3 regions of the Enterobacter sp. E14S genome follow, and region 2 is predicted to be linked to each of the others. Evidence: predicted binding sites of a transcription regulator. Region 2 holds the regulator's gene; each other region holds the start of a gene.
What was found. The regulator LexA, encoded in region 2, represses DNA repair genes until DNA is damaged. The targets are predictions, from matches to a motif close to TNCTGTATGTACATACAGNA.

Region 1 (7,051 bases), on a different contig from region 2:
CGAATGCCACGCCAAACGCCATAAACAGCGCCATCACAAAGCTGAGGTAGCTGGCGATATCCGTCGACACCTGGACCCCTTCCGGCGCGGTATGCGTCAGGAAGCCGAAGGCCAGCGGGAAGACAACGAAATAGGCAAACGCCATGCCGATATAGAACAGCAGCGAGCTGGACACCAGCAGCGGGATCACCAGCTTGCGTTCATGCTTATACAGCGCGGGCGCCACAAACGCCCACACCTGGTAAAGAATGACCGGCGCAGAAGCAATCAACGACACCCAGAAGGTCAGCTTGATGGGGGTAAAGAACGGCGAAGCAACGTCTGTTGCAATCATCGTTGCGCCCAGCGGCATCTGCTTGATCAGCGGCGCAGAGACCACCTGATAGATATCGTTGGCAAAATAGACCAGGCACAGGAATATGAGTAAAACCGCAATAATGCAGTTTAACAGGCGCTTACGCAGCTCAATGAGGTGCGTAATCAGCGGTTGAGTATCATCTACTGCCATGTTTACGCTTTATCACTCGACGAGGGGGATGATTCGGAAACGGACGCAGCGGGCTTCACTTCCGCCGTTTTTGCCACCGGCTCTTCCGGCTGCGCCTGTTTTTTCAGTTCGGTTTCCTGCGGCGTCTGTTCTGGCGCGGCAGCCTGATGTTCAGCGCTGGCAGGCGTTACGCCCTCGCGCTGCTCCTCGCTGCCCTTAACCACCGGGTTATGGATGGTGTTCGCTTCATCGCTCGCTTTTTCAGGATCGTTAACGCTATAGGAGCGCTTCATCGATTCCGCCGCTTCGCGCAGCTCATCCATTGACGCTTTCAGTTCCGGCGTCAGGTTATCCATGCTCGCCTTCTCGACCTTTTTCAGGCTTTCCTGGAATTCCTGCAGTTTAAGCTCCTGCGCCAGTTCATTCTGAACGGTCGATGCCAGCGATCTCAGCGCACGAACCCAGCCCGCAACGGTTTTCACTGCCACCGGCAGACGCTGCGGCCCCAGCACAATCAGGCCAATCACAAAGACCAGCAGAAGCTCACTAAAACCAATGTCGAACACGACTTACACCTGCTCTTTATCGTGGCGTTTAGCGTCTTCCTTTTTGGCTTCTTCTTGCTTGTCGGCGATGGATTTAGCAGTAAAGTCAGCGTCCTGGCTGGTTTTATCCTGCTTGCTCTCATCATCGCTCATCGCTTTCTTGAAGCCTTTGATAGACGCGCCCAGATCGGAACCAATAGAACCGAGCTTTTTGGTGCCAAACAGCAGCACGACGATGACGGCAATAATGACTAATTGCCAGATACTGATACCACCCATACATGTTCCTCAGGGATAGATGATTAAAGAGTCAGGTCGCATTATACGTATGCGACCCGTCGATAGCGACGCACGCTCAGCGCGTTTTTCGCCAGCCTGCTAGCCAGACTACCACCCCGCCAGCCATCAGCCAGGCGGGCATCATCTGCCAGTCCGGACGATTGATCAGCAGCAGCGTACCGCTCAGCAGTAGAGTAGCGCCTATCCCAAAGAGATAGCGTGACTGCCCCTGGCGAACACGGCTGGACTGAAGTTCGCGGGCGATTTTATCCATGCTGTGCTGAAGGTTCTTGCTCTGACGCAAACTGTCATAAACCAGTTCAGGAATTTCAGGCATTTTTTCTATCCAGAACGGGCCTTTCTCTTTCAGGGAGCGCACCAGCGCCGGAATGCCAACCTGATCCTTAATCCAGGATTCAAGGAAAGGTTTCGCGGTCTTCCACAAGTCTAACTGAGGATAGAGCTGTCGGCCTACACCCTCAACGTAAAGTAATGTTTTCTGAAGTAAAACTAGCTGTGGCTGAACTTCCATATTAAAGCGGCGAGCCGTATTGAACAGGTTTAACAGCACGTGCCCGAAGGAGATTTCCGCCAGCGGTTTTTCAAAAATCGGTTCACAAACGGTCCGGATCGCGAACTCGAACTCTTCGACATTGGTGTCCGGCGGCACCCAGCCGGAATCGACGTGCAGCTCGGCCACCTTACGGTAGTCGCGGTTGAAGAACGCGATGAAGTTCTCAGCCAGATACCGTTTATCTTCTTTGTTCAGCGACCCCACAATCCCGCAGTCGATACCGATATACTTCGGATCCTCAGGATGCTCGTAGCTTACGAAGATATTGCCCGGATGCATGTCCGCATGGAAAAAGCTGTCGCGGAACACCTGGGTAAAGAAGACCTGTACTCCACGCTCGGCCAGGAGCTTCATGTTCGTTCCCTGTTTCTCCAGGGCGACCACATCCGAAACCGGAATACCGTATATACGCTCCATCACCATCATGTTCTGGCTGCAGTAGTCAGAATAGACTTCAGGTACATAGAGCATCGGGCTGTTTTCAAAGTTGCGACGCAGCTGAATGGCATTCGCCGATTCACGCAGCAGGTTAAGCTCATCAATCAGCGTTTTTTCATATTCCCGCACCACTTCCAGTGGACGAAGGCGACGCCCGTCCGGCAGCAGGCGTGGCACCCAGCGCGCCAGCCGATAAATCAGCTTCATGTCCGCTTTGATGACTGGCAGGATGTCCGGACGAATGACCTTAATAACGACTTCTTTGCCGTTTTCTTTCAGACGCGCGGTGTGCACCTGCGCAATAGAGGCCGATGCCAGTGGCTTAATATCGAAATCGTCAAACCAGGTCTCGACGGGGACATTTCCCATCGCCTCTTCAATTTGCTTTTTCGCGCGTGCGCCGTCAAACGGTGCGACGCGATCCTGCAGCATCGCGAGCTCATCGGCAATCAGAGGCGGAAAGAGATCGCGGCGGGTCGACAGCATCTGTCCGAATTTAATCCAAACCGGGCCGAGCTCCTGCAGCGCCAGGCGCAGACGCTCACCCAGCGGTTGACCTTTATGGCGATTGGGCATCCAGAAGAGCATCCGCCGCCAGATACGAAGCGGCAGCGTGATACGCATTTTGGGGATAAGCTCGTCGAGCCCGTAGCTCAAAAAGGTGCGAATAATAAAATAGAGGCGCCGAATTTCACCAGGCGTCATTTGCCCTCCAGTTTTTCCAGCCGTTTGGTTAACGCATCAACCGCACGTTCAACAGCAGCGGTCTCTTCCGCAAACCATGCAACTTCCAGTGGCCCGGGCGCCATTCGCCACTCCTCAGTCAGCACTTCCGCCGCATAGCGTTGCTGGCGCTGGAGGCTTTTACGCGCAAAGGAGGCGCCACCATGAAGGACTTTCCCGATACCTTCGGCGGCAATGTCGCCGATAAAAGGCGCGAGCAGCTCCGCCGGATCGAACTCCGCCAGATCGGTGAGCGCAACGAAGTTCTGCACGACCTGAATGTCGCCCTCCACTTCCAGCTCACCGCTGCGGATAAGCGCCGTTAACTGCTGGCGATCGCGCAGTTTTGGCAGCACGCTCATGTGCGTGATGACCGAGCAGTCGGCTTCACCTTCCCACGCCCCCAGAACGTCAAGCTGGCGTTCGCTGAATACCAGCACAAGCGGCGTCGAGAACTCTTTTAAAACAATGCGTAATACCTTTCCGTTAAGCCGCTGACGTGCAGCTTTCAGCGCCGGGGCGCGATACAGAAAAGCGTTCAATACATTCTCGATGCCTGCGGAGACTAAGGGTTTAAAGGGCACGGGACACCTCCACTCAGAATTTGTAACCGCGATGCAGCGCGACGACACCCGCCGTCAGGTTGAAATATTCAACGTTCTCAAATTCCGCGTCCTGCATCATGGCTTTTAATGTGTCCTGATCCGGGTGCATACGGATAGACTCCGCCAGATAGCGGTAGCTTTCAGCGTCGTTAGCCACCAGCTCACCAATACGCGGCAGCACGTGGAAGGAATAGGCGTCGTAGGCTTTGCTCAGCGGCTCAATGATCGGTTTAGAGAACTCGAGCACCAGCAAACGTCCACCCGGCTTCAGCACGCGGTACATGGAGCGCAGCGCTTTTTCTTTATCGGTCACGTTACGCAGACCGAAAGAGATCGTGATGCAGTCAAAGGTATTGTCCGGGAATGGCAGCGCTTCGGCGTTTGCCTGCACATACTCGACATTCCCCACCACGCCGATGTTACGCAGCTTTTCGCGTCCCATTTTCAGCATGGAATCATTAATATCGGCGAGAACAACGCGACCGGTTTCGCCCACCAGACGGGAGAATTTCGCGGTTAAATCGCCCGTACCACCGGCTAAATCCAGCACCGTTTGTCCACGACGTACGCCGCTGCAGTCAATGGTGAAGCGCTTCCACAAACGATGAATGCCGAACGACATCAGGTCATTCATCACATCGTACTTCGCCGCCACGGAATGAAATACGTGGGCCACCATGTCAGCTTTCTGCGCTTTGGCGACAGTCTGAAAGCCAAAGTGCGTTGTGTCTTGTGAATCGTCAGCCATCTTAGAGCCTGCTTATCAGTAAAATGTTCGTGAAGTGTAACAGATTGGGCGCGTTTGCCCTACGTTTCAACCACCGCGAAAGAAACGCGCTGGAGTCTCGTCTGGTGATAAATCCGCCGCTAACGTGTTGTCTTCACTGTTTGTCTTTTGTTCGTCCGCGCCTTCTCGCAGGCGAAATTCGTCGTCCTGGGCGGTGGCCTGTTCGACCAATTCCGGATTAATCTCGCGTTTAACCTCAACCCCCAGGCTGCGGAATGATTCAGCCTGTGCCAGCAGATTGCCGCGTCCGGAGGTGAGTTTTTTCATCGCCTGGCGGTAGTTATCCTGCGCACGATCCAGGCTCTGCCCGACTGAAGACATGTCGTCCACGAAGAGGCGCATTTTGTCGTAAAGCTTGCTGGCACGATCGGCAATCTGCTGCGCGTTGCGGCTCTGGTGCTCATAGCGCCACAGGTTCGCAATGGTGCGTAACGCCACCAGCAGCGTGGTGGGGCTGACCAGCATAATGTTATTTTTGAGCGCTTCGGTGATAAGTTCAGGCTGTCTGTCGAGTGCCAGCAGGAACGCGGGTTCTACCGGGATGAACATCAGGACATAGTCCAGCGAGCGCAAACCCGGCAGCTGCTGGTAGTCTTTTCTGCCAAGCAGGCGAATATGATTACGCACGGAGGCAATGTGCTCCTGCAGCGCAGACTCGCGCATGAAGTCATCGTCCGCATTAAAGTAACGTTCATATGCCACCAACGTCATTTTGGCGTCAATCACCACATCTTTACCCTGCGGCAGCCGCACAATCACATCCGGCTGCATGCGAGAGCGGGCATCGTTTTCGATACTCACCTGCGTTTCGTATTCGTATCCTTCGCGCAGACCAGAGGCCTCCAGCACGCGGGTCAGCACCACTTCTCCCCAGTTGCCCTGGGTTTTGTTATCCCCTTTCAGCGCGCGGGTCAGGTTGACCGCTTCCTGCGCCATTTGCGCATTCAGCTGTTGGAGATTGCGAATCTCATGCGCCAGCGTGTGTCGCTCGCGGGCTTCCTGACCAAAGCTGTCCTGCACCTGACGGCGAAAACCGTCCAGCTGTTCGCGCAGCGGCGTCAGCAGGCTGTTCAGGCTCTGGCGGTTCTGTTCGTCAACGCGGCGGTTGCTGTGCTCAAAAATTCGGTTGGCGAGGTTCTCAAACTGTTCGCTGAGGCGCTGCTCGCTGTTGATCATCTGGCGGATTTTGTCTTCCGCATGCAGCTGGGTGGATTCAAGGCGGGTAGTGACTTCGCGGAGATCGGCCTCCAGTGACGTGTTGATGTCTCGCAGGTTACGCAGCTCGTTGTTAAGCAATTCGCACTCGTCGCGCCAGTGTTCGCTCAGAGCAAGCTGCTGTTTTGCCGCGCTTAAATCGGCGACCATCTCTTCTCGCTCGGCCAGCTGGTCGGCCTTCTGCTGCGCATGCTGGTAGCTGGAAATCAGCCAGCCAATCCCTAAGCCCACCAGCGCAATCACCGCGTAAATCAGGATCGAGATATCCACAATGCCCCCTGCATCAACGTATTACCCGCACAAAATAGAATTGTGCTGTATAAACGTCCAGTTTGAAAGGGTTTTCCTGCGAGGCGCTACGCAAAAAATAAAGGCCGAACGCGTCGGCCTTTGATTTCAGAAGAGAGGATTAGATCAGGCGACGCGCTGCTTCCACCACGATTTTCACTGCATGACTTTCGGTCTGCTTCATGGTTTCGGCGTTCGGGATCTCCTGCTGGGTGCGGTTGACGATCACGCCCGCCACCATACCGGCACGCAGACCCTGGCTTGCGCACATGGTCAGCAGCGTTGCGGATTCCATTTCGTAGTTCATCACGCCCATGGACTGCCACTCTTCCATTGAACCTTTGAAACGGCTTACCACGCGGCCTGAGAAGGTGTCGTAACGCTCCTGGCCCGGGTAAAAGGTGTCGGAAGAGGCGGTGACGCCCACGTGGGTCGTTGCGCCCACGGATTTCGCGGCTTCAACCAGCGCGGTGGTGCATTCGAAATCAGCCACTGCCGGGAATTCCATCGGTGCAAAGTGCAGGCTTGCGCCGTCCAGACGAACGGACGCGGTCGTGACCAGCACGTCGCCGACGTTGATGTGAGGCTGGATAGCGCCGGTGGTACCGATACGCAGGAAAGTACGAATGCCCAGCTGCGCCAGCTCTTCAACAGCAATAGACGTAGACGGACCACCGATACCGGTAGAGCACACGATCACCGCTTTGCCATCCAGCTCTGCGCGCCAGGTGGTGAACTCACGATGGGCAGCCAGCTTGACCGGCTTATCCATCAGCGCGGCGATCTTTTCCACACGCTCAGGATCGCCAGGGACGATAGCGAGCGTAGCCCCTTGTAAATCGTTTTTGGTGAGGCCGAGATGAAAAACATCAGACTTAGACATAAGTGACTCCTCTGTGGGTCGGTTAGTCAGAAGAAGTAAAACGGTACTTTACAGAAGCAGTAAGCATATTTTCGTGACACACCTCACCATGAATGAAAATGATTACATTGAATTTCCATAAAAAAGTGATTCACATCACATTAACAAGTTATATCGCCAGGTGCTGCACAAAAGATAGACCGTTTAAGGCACTGTGAGTTGTTAACCTGGTGTCTATATTTACCTTT
Region 2 (7,051 bases):
GCAGTCCTCTTCCTATACGTCGGGTATTGAGCTGATGCGTCAGGCACGACGCGAGTATCCGCAACTGGACGGTATTTTCTGCACCAACGATGACCTTGCGGTCGGCGCGGCGTTTGAGTGTCAGCGTCTGGGGCTCAAGATCCCTGATGATATGGCAATTGCCGGTTTCCATGGCCACGACATTGGCCAGGTGATGGAGCCGCGGCTGGCGAGCGTCCTGACCCCGCGTGAACGTATGGGCCGCATTGGCGCAGAACGCCTGCTGGCGCGCATTCGTGGCGAGACGGTTACCCCAAAAATGTTAGATTTAGGTTTCACCTTGTCACCGGGTGGATCTATTTGAACTGACAAATTTGAAGTAGCTCACACTTATTCACTTCGCGCACGTTTGGATATTGCTTCTCTTTTGCCCCGGCAGGACAATGTTACCGATAACTGTTACCCGTAACAATTGACTGAGGGACACCCTTTGAGCACGACTAATCACGATCACCACGTCTACGTCCTGATGGGCGTTTCCGGTAGCGGGAAATCAGCCGTAGCCAGCGAAGTGGCGCATCAACTCCAGGCTGCGTTCCTTGATGGCGACTTCCTCCATCCGCGCAGCAACATCATGAAAATGGCCTCAGGCGAGCCGCTGAACGACGACGACCGCAAACCGTGGTTGCAGGCGCTGAATGACGCCGCGTTCGCCATGCAGCGCACCAACAAAGTCTCCCTGATCGTCTGCTCTGCACTGAAAAAAACTTACCGCGACCTGCTACGCGACGGCAACCCGAACCTCTCTTTCATCTACCTGAAAGGGGATTTCGAGGTGATTGAAAGCCGCCTGAAGGCGCGTAAAGGTCACTTCTTCAAAACCCAGATGCTGGTGACGCAGTTCGAAGCGCTGCAGGAGCCGGGCGAAGATGAGAAAGACGTCTTAGTGGTTGATATCGATCAGTCACTGGAAGGTGTTGTTGCCAGCACCATCGAGGTCATTAATAAAAGGCAGTAAGTTTTGAGTACATTAACGCTAGTTTTGACAGCAGTGGGTTCCGTGTTGCTGCTGCTGTTTTTAGTGATGAAGGCGCGTATGCACGCTTTTGTCGCTTTGATGGTGGTTTCTATAGGTGCAGGTCTCTTTTCCGGTATGCCGCTCGACAAGATCGCCGCGACGATGGAAAAAGGGATGGGAGGCACGCTGGGCTTCCTGGCGATTGTGGTCGCCCTTGGCGCGATGTTTGGCAAGATTTTGCACGAGACGGGCGCGGTCGACCAGATTGCCGTCAAAATGCTGAAATCCTTCGGCCACAGCCGCGCGCACTACGCGATTGGTCTGGCTGGCCTGATTTGCGCGCTGCCGCTGTTCTTCGAAGTGGCCGTAGTGCTGCTGATAAGCGTCGCGTTCTCCATGGCGCGCCATACCGGCACTAACCTCGTGAAGCTAGTTATTCCGCTGTTTGCGGGCGTGGCGGCGGCCGCAGCGTTTCTGCTGCCTGGGCCTGCGCCGATGCTGCTGGCGTCCCAGATGCACGCTGACTTTGGCTGGATGATCCTTATTGGCCTGTGCGCGGCAATCCCGGGGATGATTATTGCCGGTCCGCTGTGGGGCAACTTCATCAGCCGTTACGTTGAGCTACACATTCCGGACGACATCACCGAGCCGCACCTGGGCGAGGGCAAAATGCCGTCCTTCGGCTTCAGCCTGTCGCTGATCCTGCTCCCTCTGGTTCTCGTGGGTCTGAAAACCATCGCCGCGCGCTTTGTGCCGGTGGGTTCCAGCGCCTACGAATGGTTCGAGTTCATCGGTCACCCGTTCACGGCGATCCTGGTGGCCTGTCTGGTGGCGATTTACGGCCTGGCGATGCGCCAGGGGATGCCAAAAGACCGGGTGATGGAGATCTGCGGTGCCGCGCTGCAGCCTGCGGGTATTATCCTGCTGGTGATCGGTGCCGGCGGCGTGTTCAAGCAGGTGCTGGTGGATTCCGGCGTGGGTCCGGCCCTGGGCGAAGCGCTGACCGGGATGGGCCTGCCGATTGCGGTAACCTGCTTCGTACTGGCCGCGGCGGTGCGTATCATCCAGGGTTCCGCAACCGTGGCGTGTTTAACCGCCGTGGGTCTGGTGATGCCGGTGATTGAACAGCTGAACTACTCCGGTGCGCAGATGGCCGCGCTGTCTATCTGTATCGCGGGCGGTTCGATTGTGGTCTCTCACGTTAACGACGCAGGCTTCTGGCTGTTCGGTAAATTTACCGGTGCCACCGAAGCGCAAACCCTGAAAACCTGGACGCTGATGGAAACCATCCTCGGTACGACGGGTGCGATTGTCGGGATGATAGCCTTTACGCTGCTGAGCTGAGGGCGGTGATTTAACAAGGCTCAAAAATAAGGCCCGGTAGCGTTAACGCTTACCGGGCCTTTCTATTATGCAGAACGCCAGGCCGGGTCAGGTGAAGCCACCACCCGGCTTTTTCACATCACTCGCCCTGCGTCGCGCTCTCAATCGTTAAACGCACGTCCGAGGTGATCAGCTCTGCCAGCATCTGGTACACCTTCAGCGTCTCTTCCGGCTCGGCATCGCCCGTATCGCTGATAAAGCCTTCGTCACGCAGCGTCAGCACCAGAGAGCTGAAGACCGCCTTGTCGAAGAATTCAGGGGCGTTAATGCCGTGCAGAACCGACAGGCGCTGTGCCAGCGTCCGGCTCTCTTTCTCCAGCGTACCGCGGTTGATAGACGGGTTCGCACTCAGCAGCCAGAACGTAATGGCGTAGCGCTGCAGCGTTTCGCGCGCACCGGCCGCAAGCAGTTGCAGGGTTCGGGAACGCGACGGATTGATGTGCAGCTCGTCATTTGAGACGGTGATCAGCCCCTGACGACGCAGCTCTTCCGTCAGTTTGTCCAGTTCGCCCGCCAGCTCGTCCTTGCTCCAGCGCAGGAACAGCTCCGCTTTCAGCATCGGATAGAGCGTCTCAACGTGACGCAATAGCTCCTGACGCGAAATACGGCGATGCTGGGTGATGATAGCCGCCATAAGCGACGGCAGCATCAGCATATGGGTGATGTTGTTGCGGTAGTAGGTCATCAGCACTGCCTGCTCGCGCGGCAGAATGATGATGTCGCCGATCGTGTCCTTTTCGACTTCAAACTTGTTCATCTGCAGCGCGTGATCGATAAGCTCACTGGCGGTAGCAGAAGGCACGGTTGAATCAACGGAATACGGCACGTTGCGCATCATGTCCAGATAGCAATCCAGCTGCTCCGTGAGCTGTTCGCGGGTCAGCGAGCGCTGACGCGAAGCCAGAAGCGCCGTACAGCACAGGTTCATGGCGTTAGCCGCACCGGCGTTGTTAATACGCACCATCAGCTCGGACGCGATGCCGTTGACCGTTGGCGTCAGCCAGGCCGGACGAATCGCTTCGATAGGATCGATGGACTCGCGCCACTCGGGAACGTGATGGTTCAGATACGTCATTAGCGGCATCGGTTCGCCGAAGTTCACGTAGCCCTGACCGAGATTGCGTAGCTTGCTCAAACCGCGCAGCATCTGCGGCAGGCTCTCTTTCTCTTTGGTCGCACCGCGCAGCTCTTTGGCGTACGTGCCCACTTCCATCACGTGCTCATAGCCAATGTAGATTGGCACCAGCGTGATTGGACGGGTTCCTCCGCGCAGCATCGCCTGAATGGTCATCGACAGCGTGCCGGTCTTCGGATCGAGCAGACGTCCGGTACGGGAACGACCGCCCTCCACGAAGTATTCAACGGAATAGCCGCGGCTGAACAGCTCGCCCAGATATTCGCGGAACACGGTGGAGTAGAGCTTATTGCCCTTGAAAGTACGACGGATAAAGAACGCGCCCAGGCGGCGGAAAATCGGACCTGCTGGCCAGAAATTCAGGTTGATACCGGCAGCAATGTGCGGCGGTACCAGACCCTGGTGATAGAGCACGTAGGAAAGAAGCAGGTAGTCCATGTGGCTGCGGTGGCAGGGAACATAGACAATCTCATGGCCATCATGCGCCAGCTGACGCACACGTTCGGCATTATGAACGTTGATGCCCTGATACAGGCGGTTCCAGGTAAAGCCGAGAATACGATCGGACAGGCGAATCATCTCGTAAGAGAAGTTCGCTGCAATCTCTTCCATCAGCGCAATGGCGTTCTGCTGGGCTTTCTCATGCGAGATTTTCTTGCTGCGCGCTTCGTCTTCAACGGCGCGGGCAATCGCTTTGGAGGCCAACAGCTTGTTGAACAGATCCTGACGCGCCGGGAGACGCGGCCCTACGGCAGCCAGGCGCTGGCGGGCGAAGTGCATACGCGCCACGCGCGCCAGTTTTTGCGCGATGATCTTGTCGGTGCCGTGCTCGTCCGCCATTCGACGCAGCGAAACGGAAGGGGAGAAACGCACAAAGCTGTCGCGTCCCAGCCAGGAGACCGCGAAGAACTTCTGGATGCCGTTAAGCATGCGCAGCGGCGGGTTCTCTTCACCTTTTTCACGGCCCGGACGACGACCAAACATCACCGATACCGGCACCATCTGCACATCCAGATCGGGGTTGCTGCGGTGCAGGTCGAGATAGTCGTGGAACAGCTTGATGGACTCTTCTTTTGGCGTGTAGTAGGTAAACACGCGCGGTCCACCGTGAATGAACACGTAGCGCGGCAGCAGCGTACCGTCAACTTCAAGCGGTTCAAGCGGGTCCGGTAAGTCATGCGCCAGACACTGGGCGCGAAGCGTCAGTAAGTCTGCCTTCGAGTTATAAGGCAAAACGTACATAATAGGACGCGACGTATCGAGCCCTAATTCCAGCGCGGGTTCTGCTGGGATAGACTTGCTTTTTACCAGGATGCTTAATGGTAAATTAAGTAATTTGTAGTAAATTCGTGGCCAGCCGGACATAAACGATGTAAAGCCTCTGGTTAATAATGCAATTGCGGCGCAAGGATAACAGAAAGCGCGCAAAATTTCTGTTGTTACCCGTCATACTTCAGGCTGTAGCGAAACGCGCTACAGTTCCTGTTACTGACGCTTTTTTTCATAAAAGGTTCTTTTAATGGCCAATAATACCACTGGGTTAACGCGTATCATCAAAGCCGCCGGCTATTCATGGAAAGGTTTCCGTGCCGCGTGGATCAACGAAGCCGCCTTTCGCCAGGAGGGCGTCGCCGCTATCATCGCGGTGATCATCGCCTGTTTCCTTGATGTTGATGCTATTACCCGCGTACTTCTTATCGGTTCCGTGCTTCTGGTGATGATAGTGGAAATTCTTAATAGCGCTATTGAGGCCGTTGTTGATCGCATTGGTTCAGATTTCCACGAGCTTTCTGGCCGCGCAAAAGACATGGGCTCTGCTGCCGTGTTGCTGGCGATTATCACTGCTGTTATCACCTGGGTCACCCTGCTTTGGTCACATTTCCGATGAGCCTCGAGGAATAATTAAGTCCCTGGTTTTTTGTGCAGTTTTTGGTTCCAAAATCGCCTTTGACTGTATATACTCACAGCATAACTGTATATACACCCAGGGGGCGGAATGAAAGCGTTAACGACCAGGCAGCAAGAGGTGTTTGATCTCATCCGGGATCATATCGGCCAGACGGGTATGCCACCCACGCGTGCGGAAATCGCGCAGCGTCTGGGCTTCCGTTCTCCGAATGCTGCCGAAGAACACCTGAAAGCGCTGGCGCGTAAAGGCGTGATTGAGATTGTTTCAGGCGCGTCACGCGGTATCCGCCTGTTGGTGGAAGAAGAGACGGGCATTCCGCTGATAGGCCGTGTTGCTGCCGGTGAGCCTTTACTGGCACAGCAGCATATTGAAGGCCATTACCAGGTCGATCCTGGCATGTTCAAACCGAGTGCTGATTTCCTGCTGCGCGTTAGTGGTATGTCGATGAAAGACATCGGTATTCTTGATGGCGATCTACTTGCGGTGCACAAAACGCAGGATGTGCGTAACGGCCAGGTAGTTGTCGCGCGCATTGATGATGAAGTTACCGTCAAGCGTCTGAAAAAACAGGGTAACACCGTTCAGCTGCTGCCTGAAAACAACGAGTTCTCTCCGATTGTGGTCGATCTCCGCGAACACAACTTCTCTATCGAAGGACTGGCGGTTGGGGTCATTCGCAACGGTGAATGGCTGTAATCTCTTGCTGACAGGCTATGGCGCCGCTGTAGCCTGCTTCATTCTCGACTCCCGGTATTTTTCATGTCACTGCTGACGGCATCCGATAAGGCATTGTGGCGTCTTGCTCTGCCGATGATTTTCTCCAATATCACCGTTCCCTTGCTGGGTCTGGTCGATACTGCCGTTATTGGTCACCTTGATTCACCTGTTTATCTTGGCGGCGTGGCGATTGGCGCGACGGCAACCAGCTTCCTGTTTATGCTGCTGCTCTTTTTGCGCATGAGCACCACCGGGCTCACGGCACAGGCTTATGGTGCTAAAGATCCGCGGCGTCTGGCGCGCGCGCTGGTCCAGCCGCTGATCCTTGCGCTTGGCGCGGGGGCGTTAATCGTTTTATTACGTGCGCCTCTTATCGACCTTGCGCTCCACGTTGTCGGTGGCAGCGAGGCGGTACTGGCGCAGGCGCGACGTTTCCTTGAAATTCGCTGGCTCAGCGCACCCGCCTCGCTGGCAAATCTGGTTCTGCTGGGGTGGCTACTGGGCGTTCAGTACGCCCGCGCGCCCGTGATTTTGCTGGTGGTGGGTAATCTGCTCAACATTGTTCTGGACGTCTGGCTGGTCATGGGTCTGCATATGAACGTGCAGGGCGCGGCGCTGGCGACGGCGATTGCCGAATACGGGACCTTTATCATTGGCTTGTGGATGGTCCGGCGTGTGCTGGCCATGCGCGGGATCTCCCTGGCGCTGCTCAAAACCGCATGGCGCGGCAATATCCGTAAGCTGCTGGCGCTCAACCGTGACATCATGCTGCGCTCGCTTCTTCTTCAGCTCTGCTTCGGCGCGCTGACGGTTTTCGGGGCTCGACTGGGGCCGGAAATCGTTGCGGTGAATGCGGTATTGATGACGCTTCTGACCTTTACCGCCTATGCGCTGGACGGATTTGCCTACG
Region 3 (7,051 bases), on a different contig from region 2:
GTCTGGTTCTGCTCAACTACTTTGGTGAAGGGCGCCAGGAGCCGTGCGGCAACTGCGATATCTGCCTCGATCCGCCAAAGCAGTACGATGGCCTGATGGACGCGCGTAAGGCGCTCTCGACCATTTACCGTGTGAATCAACGCTTCGGGATGGGCTACGTGGTGGAGGTGCTGCGCGGCGCCAATAACCAGCGTATCCGCGATATGGGCCACGACAAGCTGCCGGTCTACGGTATTGGCAAGGAGCAGAGCCACGAGCACTGGGTGAGCATCATTCGCCAGCTGATCCACCTCGGCTTCGCCACGCAGAACATTGCCCAGCACTCCGCCCTGCAGCTGACCGAGGCGGCGCGTCCGGTCCTGCGCGGTGACGTTGAACTCAAGCTCGCCGTGCCGCGCGTCATCGCCCTGAAGCCACGCGTGATGCAGAAATCCTACGGCGGCAACTATGACCGCAAGCTGTTCGCCAAACTGCGCAAGCTGCGTAAGGCCATCGCCGACGAAGAAAACATCCCGCCTTACGTGGTGTTCAACGACGCGACGCTGATCGAGATGGCCGAGCAGATGCCGCTCAGCGCCAGCGAAATGCTCAGCGTCAACGGCGTGGGAACGCGCAAGCTGGAGCGCTTCGGTAAAGAGTTTATGGCGCTCATCCGCTCTCACGCCGACGGTGATGATGAGGAGTAGTCAGCCGGGCGAAAAAGTGCCAGGATGATGACTCACTAAATTATTTCCCCGCGAGCTAATTATGTTAATGCTATTTCTCACCGTGGCGTTGGTGCACATCGTTGCGCTGATGAGCCCCGGCCCGGATTTTTTCTTCGTATCACAAACGGCCGTCAGCCGCTCCCGCAAAGAGGCGATGATGGGCGTGCTCGGTATCACCATGGGCGTTATGGTCTGGGCGGCCGTTGCGCTGCTCGGTCTGAACCTTATCCTGGCGAAGATGGCCTGGCTGCATAACATCATTATGGTCGGCGGCGGGCTGTACCTGTGCTGGATGGGCTATCAGATGCTGCGCGGGGCGCTCAAGAAAGAAGAGAAAAAACCGCAAGAGCCGAAGGTCGAGCTGGCAACGGGCGGCCGCAGCTTTGTAAAAGGGCTGCTGACCAATCTGGCGAACCCGAAAGCGATTATCTATTTCGGCTCGGTGTTCTCGCTGTTTGTCGGCGATAGCGTCGGCGCGGGCGCACGCTGGGGCATCTTCCTGCTGATCGTCGTTGAAACCTTTGCCTGGTTTACCATCGTGGCCAGCCTGTTCGCCTTACCGGCGATGCGCCGCGGCTACCAGCGTATCGCGAAGTGGATTGACGGCTTCGCCGGCGCGCTGTTCGCCGGCTTCGGCATTCATCTCATTATTTCTCGCTAAGCATGACGCGCTGACGCAAGCAGCGCGCCAACCAGCATAAACAGCGAGCCAAAGACTTTATTCAGGGCCTTCATCTGCTTAGGCCCTTTAATCCACGCCGCAATTCGCTGCGCCAGCGTCGCGTAACCAATCATCACGATGATATCGACGATAATGGTGGTCGCGCCCAGCACCACGTACTGCATCACCTGCGGCTGATGCGGAACGATAAACTGCGGGAACAGCGCGGCGAGGAAAACGATGCTCTTCGGGTTGGTCAGGTTGACGAACACCGCGCGCTTAAACAGATGGCCGCGGTTTTGCGTCTGAGCCAGCGTATTCAGGTTGATGGAGCCTGCCGCGCGCCACTGCTGGATGCCGAGCCAAATCAGATACGCTGCCCCGGCCCATTTCAGCACCTCAAAGGCCAGCACGGAGCGGGAGAACAGGGTCCCCAGACCGATCCCGACCAGCACAATATGAATGCCCAGCCCGGTCTGCAAACCGGCAATCGACGCCGCCGCACCGCGGTAGCCATGGTTGATGGAGGTGGTCATGGTGTTAATAGCACCCGAACCCGGAGAAAGGCTGAGGATAATGGATGTCAGCAGGTAGGCGAACCACCATTCGAAGGTCATTTGAAACTCCCGAACCGTCTATTTTTATGCCACAATACGCTATTATTGAGTCATTTTGTGACCGGTGACGAAAAAAACGATATTCCCTGGATTACGTGAGTGGAAACCCAATGTTTCAGCAGAAAAAGGACTGGGAAACACGAGAAAACGCTTTTGCTGCTTTCTCTATGGGGCCGCTGACCGATTTCTGGCGGCAGCGTGAGGAAGATGAGTTTACGGGCGTCGGGGGCGTCCCGGTGCGTTTCGTTCGTTTCCGAAATGAAAAAAATGACCGGGTGATTGTGGTCTGCCCCGGGCGTATTGAAAGCTACGTTAAATACGCCGAGCTGGCCTATGACCTGGTCCATATGGGGTTCGATGTCCTGATCATCGACCATCGTGGACAGGGGCTGTCGGGACGTATGCTGCCGGACACGCACCGTGGGCACGTCGATCGCTTCAGCGATTACGTTGACGATTTTGCCGCGTTCTGGCAGCAGGACGTTCAGCCCGGCCCCTGGCGCAAGCGGTATATTCTTGCGCACTCCATGGGCGGCGCCATTTCGACGCTGTTTTTGCAGCGTTACGCGCACGAGTGCGACGCCATTGCGCTCACCGCGCCGATGTACGGTATCGTGATCCGTTTTCCTGACTGGATGGTGCGCCATCTTCTTGACTGGGCTGAGGGCCATCAGCGCATTCGTGAAGGTTACGCCATTGGCACAGGACGCTGGCGCGCGCTGCCGTTCGCCATCAACGTCTTAACCCATAGCCGGCAGCGTTATCGCCGCAATCTGCGCTTTTATGCCGATGAACCGCGCTTGCGCGTCGGCGGACCGACCTGGCACTGGGTGCGGGAGGGGATTTTGGCCGGTGAGCAGGTGCTGGCGGGCGTAGGCGATGATGACACGCCGACGCTTCTGATCCAGGCGGAAGAAGAGCGTGTGGTGGATAACCGCATGCATGACCGCTATTGTGAACTGCGCGCTGCAGCCGGTCACCCTTGTGAAGGGGGTAAACCGCTGGTCATTAACGGCGCGTTCCATGAGATCCTTTTTGAAAAGGACGCTATGCGCTCAGTCGCGCTTAACGCCATTGTTGAATTTTTCAACAGGCATAATTGATTCTTGTTTTCCACCAGAGGTTGAAATCCCTATGTACCAGGTTGTTGCATCTGATTTAGATGGCACGCTGCTTTCCCCCGACCACACCCTGTCGCCTTACGCGAAAGAGACCTTAAAACTCCTGACTGCCCGTGGCGTGAACTTTGTGTTCGCCACCGGCCGCCACCACGTGGACGTGGGGCAGATCCGCGATAATCTTGAGATCAAATCGTACATGATCACCTCTAACGGTGCGCGCGTGCATGATACCGACGGCAACCTGATCTTTACCCACAATCTGGATCGCGATATTGCCGCCGATCTGTTCGGCGTGGTGCATAACAACCCGGCTATCGTCACTAACGTTTACCGCGACGACGACTGGTTTATGAACCGCCACCGTCCGGACGAAATGCGTTTCTTCAAGGAAGCGGTATTCAACTACTCCCTTTACGAACCGGGCCTGCTGGAGCCGGAAGGGATCAGCAAGGTGTTCTTCACCTGTGATAGCCACGAAGAGCTGCTCCCGCTGGAACAGGCGATCAACGCCCGCTGGGGCGATCGCGTCAACGTGAGCTTCTCAACCCTGACCTGTCTGGAAGTAATGGCGGGTGGCGTCTCTAAAGGTCACGCGCTGGAAGCGGTTGCGAAACGTCTGGGCTTCGGGCTGAAAGACTGTATCGCCTTCGGTGACGGCATGAACGACGCCGAGATGCTTTCGATGGCGGGCAAGGGCTGCATCATGCAGAACGCGCACCAGCGTCTGAAGGATCTGCACCCTGAGCTGGAAGTGATTGGTTCTAACGCTGACAACGCGGTACCGAAGTATCTGCGTAAACTGTTCCTTGAATAATCTTCATTCGGTTGTTTATTGCTCAGTTGTCAACTAAAGAGTTCGCTACAATGCCTCTCCTTCTTTCTGAGAGACAAGCATTGTGGCGCTACTCATTATCACCACTATCCTGTGGGCCTTCTCCTTTAGCCTGATTGGCGAATACCTTGCCGGTTCGGTCGACAGCTACTTCTCGGTGCTGATGCGCGTGGGGCTGGCGGCGCTGGTGTTCCTGCCGTTTCTGCGCACGCGCGGGCAATCGCTGAAAACGATTGTTCTGTATATGCTGGTGGGGGCGATGCAGCTCGGCATCATGTATTTGTTCAGCTTCCGGGCCTACGTCTACCTGTCCGTCTCCGAATTCCTGCTCTTTACCGTGCTGACGCCGCTCTATATCACACTGATTTACGACCTGCTCAGCAGACGCCGTCTGCGCTGGGGATACCTGCTGAGCGCCGCGCTGGCGGTGATCGGCGCGGCGATTATTCGCTATGACAAAGTCAGCGATCACTTCTGGACCGGGCTGATGTTCGTCCAGCTTGCCAACATCAGCTTCGCCATCGGCATGGTGGGCTACAAACGTCTGATGGAAACCCGCCCGATGCCGCAGCACAACGCGTTTGCCTGGTTCTATATGGGCGCCGCGATTGTCGCAGTAGCGGCGTGGTTTATGCTCGGTAATCCGCAAAAGCTGCCGACCACCGCCGTGCAGTGGGGCGTTCTGGTCTGGCTGGGCGTAGTGGCGTCAGGGCTGGGGTACTTCATGTGGAACTACGGCGCTACGCAGGTAGACGCCGGTACGCTGGGGATTATGAACAACGTGCATGTCCCGGCAGGGCTGCTGGTCAACCTCGCCATCTGGCAGCAACAGCCGCACTGGCCGAGCTTTATTATTGGGGGAGCGGTGATCCTGGCTTCGCTGTGGGTCCATCGCCGATGGGTCGCTCCGCGCTCCGCACAAACGGAAGATGGTCGCACGCGTGGTTCCGCGCTGAGCGAATAAACGCCTCCGTAATCGGCTGACGCTGCTCGCCATCGCGCACGGCGGCGTACAGTCGGCTCCACAATCCTTCACCCAGGGTTTTGGTCTGCACCAGACCCTGGCGTTCAAAACTCTCCACCACCCAGTGCGGCAGCGCCGCGATACCCATTCTGGCCGCCACCATCTGAATCAGCAGCAGGGTGTTATCCACGCTTTTCAGCTGCGGGCTAATGCCTGCCGGCTGCAGGAAGTGGCGCCAGATATCCAGACGACTACGCTGGACCGGATAAATCAGCAGCGTTTCTGTCGCCAGGTCTTCCGGCGTGACGCGCGTTTTGGCGGCCAGCGGGTGGTCCGGCGCCAGCACCAGGCGCACTTCATAATCAAACATCGGCGAATAGTGCAGGCCGCTGCGCGGCAGGATGTCGGAGGTCATGACCAGATCCAGCTCGCCCTGCTGCAGCGATGGCTGCGGGTCAAAGGTCACGCCGGATTTGAAGTCCATCTCCACCTGCGGCCACTTCTGGCGGAAGTTCTCAAGCGCGGGGGTCAGCCACTGAATACAGCTGTGGCACTCAATGGCGATGCGCAGTTTGGTCTGCTGCGGTTCGTTACACGCCTGCAGCGCGCTTGCGATTTGCGGCAGTACCTGATTCGCCAGCTGAAGAAGAATTTCACCCTGCGGCGTAAAGCGTAGCGGCTGGCTCTTACGCACAAAAAGACGGAAGCCGAGGCGTTGTTCCAGATCGCTGAACTGGTGAGAAAGGGCAGACTGGGTCTGGTGCAGCGTGGCCGCAGCCGCCGCGAGCGAACCGCAGTTCCGCAACGCTTGTAGCGTTTTCAGGTGTTTAATCTCGATCATGAAAGTCCTTCACTTCGCCATGAACATATTGCGCTTGAGGAATATACAGTACCTGCCAATTATAGAAGTGTAAACATCTGGACGTCTAAATAACGAATTTCACAAGGGGCACACCATGACAATCCGCAATCACACTCTCGGTTTCCCTCGCGTCGGCCTGCGTCGCGAGCTGAAAAAAGCGCAAGAAAGCTACTGGGCGGGTAATGCCACCCGCGAAGAACTGCTGGCGGTAGGACGCGAGCTGCGCGCCCGCCACTGGGATCAGCAAAAACAGGCGGGCATTGACCTGCTGCCGGTGGGCGATTTCGCCTGGTACGACCATGTTCTGACGACCAGCCTGCTGCTTGGTAATGTACCGGCTCGTCATCAGAACAAAGATGGATCGGTAGATATCGATACCCTGTTCCGCATCGGCCGTGGCCGCGCGCCAACGGGTGAGCCAGCGGCAGCGGCGGAAATGACCAAGTGGTTTAACACCAACTATCACTATATGGTGCCGGAGTTCGTCAAAGACCAGCAGTTCAGGCTGACCTGGACGCAGCTTCTGGACGAGGTGGACGAAGCGCTGGCGCTGGGCCACCAGGTGAAGCCGGTGCTGCTCGGGCCGGTAACGTACCTGTGGCTGGGCAAAGTAAAGGGCGAGCCGTTTGACCGACTCAGCCTGCTGAAAGATATTCTGCCGGTCTACAAACAGGTGCTGAGTGAGCTAGGCAAACGCGGCATTCAGTGGGTGCAAATCGACGAACCTGCGCTGGTACTCGAACTGCCGCAGGCATGGCTCGATGCCTTCAAACCGGCGTATGACGCACTCACCGGTCAGGTAAAATTCCTGCTGACGACCTATTTTGAAGGCGTGACGCCGAACCTGAAGACCATTACCGCGCTGCCGGTCCAGGGCCTGCACGTTGACCTCGTACACGGTAAAGATGATGTGGCGGAGCTGCACAAGCGTTTGCCAGCGGACTGGCTGCTCTCTGCCGGGCTGATCAACGGCCGTAACGTCTGGCGCGCCGATCTCACGGAGAAATACGCACAAATCAAAGACATCGTCGGCAAACGTGAGCTGTGGGTGGCCTCGTCCTGTTCGCTGCTGCACAGCCCGATCGATCTGAACGTGGAGACCCGTCTGGATGCCGAGGTGAAAAGCTGGTTTGCCTTCGCCCTGCAAAAATGTGAAGAGCTGACGCTGCTGCGCGACGCGCTGAACAGCGGCGACACGGCGGCGATTACCGAATGGAGCGCCCCGATCCAGGCGCGTCGTCACTCGGCGCGCGTGCATAACCCGGCGGTGGAAAAACGCCTGGCGGC

Region 1: the regulator LexA is predicted to act here: its motif matches at 5,967-5,986, upstream of rmuC (DNA recombination protein RmuC).
Region 3: the regulator LexA is predicted to act here: its motif matches at 5,775-5,794, upstream of metR (HTH-type transcriptional regulator MetR).

Annotation. Positions count from the first base shown of each region.
Region 1 covers NZ_JBVODQ010000015.1:62,723-69,773, reverse strand. The annotation lists gene tatC (Sec-independent protein translocase subunit TatC) at 1-508, opposite strand, end outside; gene tatB (Sec-independent protein translocase protein TatB) at 511-1,053, opposite strand; gene tatA (Sec-independent protein translocase subunit TatA) at 1,057-1,311, opposite strand; gene ubiB (ubiquinone biosynthesis regulatory protein kinase UbiB) at 1,388-3,028, opposite strand; gene ubiJ (ubiquinone biosynthesis protein UbiJ) at 3,025-3,630, opposite strand; gene ubiE (bifunctional demethylmenaquinone methyltransferase/2-methoxy-6-polyprenyl-1,4-benzoquinol methylase UbiE) at 3,644-4,399, opposite strand; gene rmuC (DNA recombination protein RmuC) at 4,466-5,923, opposite strand; gene udp (uridine phosphorylase) at 6,063-6,824, opposite strand.
Region 2 covers NZ_JBVODQ010000012.1:72,669-79,719, reverse strand. The annotation lists gene gntR (gluconate operon transcriptional repressor GntR) at 1-343, shown strand, start outside; gene gntK (gluconokinase) at 470-997, shown strand; gene gntU (gluconate transporter) at 1,001-2,341, shown strand; gene plsB (glycerol-3-phosphate 1-O-acyltransferase PlsB) at 2,460-4,880, opposite strand; gene ACZ6J2_RS19440 (diacylglycerol kinase) at 5,035-5,403, shown strand; gene lexA (transcriptional repressor LexA) at 5,512-6,120, shown strand; gene dinF (MATE family efflux transporter DinF) at 6,184-7,051, shown strand, end outside.
Region 3 covers NZ_JBVODQ010000015.1:53,722-60,772, forward strand. The annotation lists gene recQ (ATP-dependent DNA helicase RecQ) at 1-686, shown strand, start outside; gene rhtC (threonine export protein RhtC) at 748-1,368, shown strand; gene rhtB (homoserine/homoserine lactone efflux protein) at 1,365-1,985, opposite strand; gene pldB (lysophospholipase L2) at 2,096-3,088, shown strand; gene yigL (sugar/pyridoxal phosphate phosphatase YigL) at 3,120-3,920, shown strand; gene ACZ6J2_RS20990 (carboxylate/amino acid/amine transporter) at 4,003-4,902, shown strand; gene metR (HTH-type transcriptional regulator MetR) at 4,790-5,743, opposite strand; gene metE (5-methyltetrahydropteroyltriglutamate--homocysteine S-methyltransferase) at 5,859-7,051, shown strand, end outside.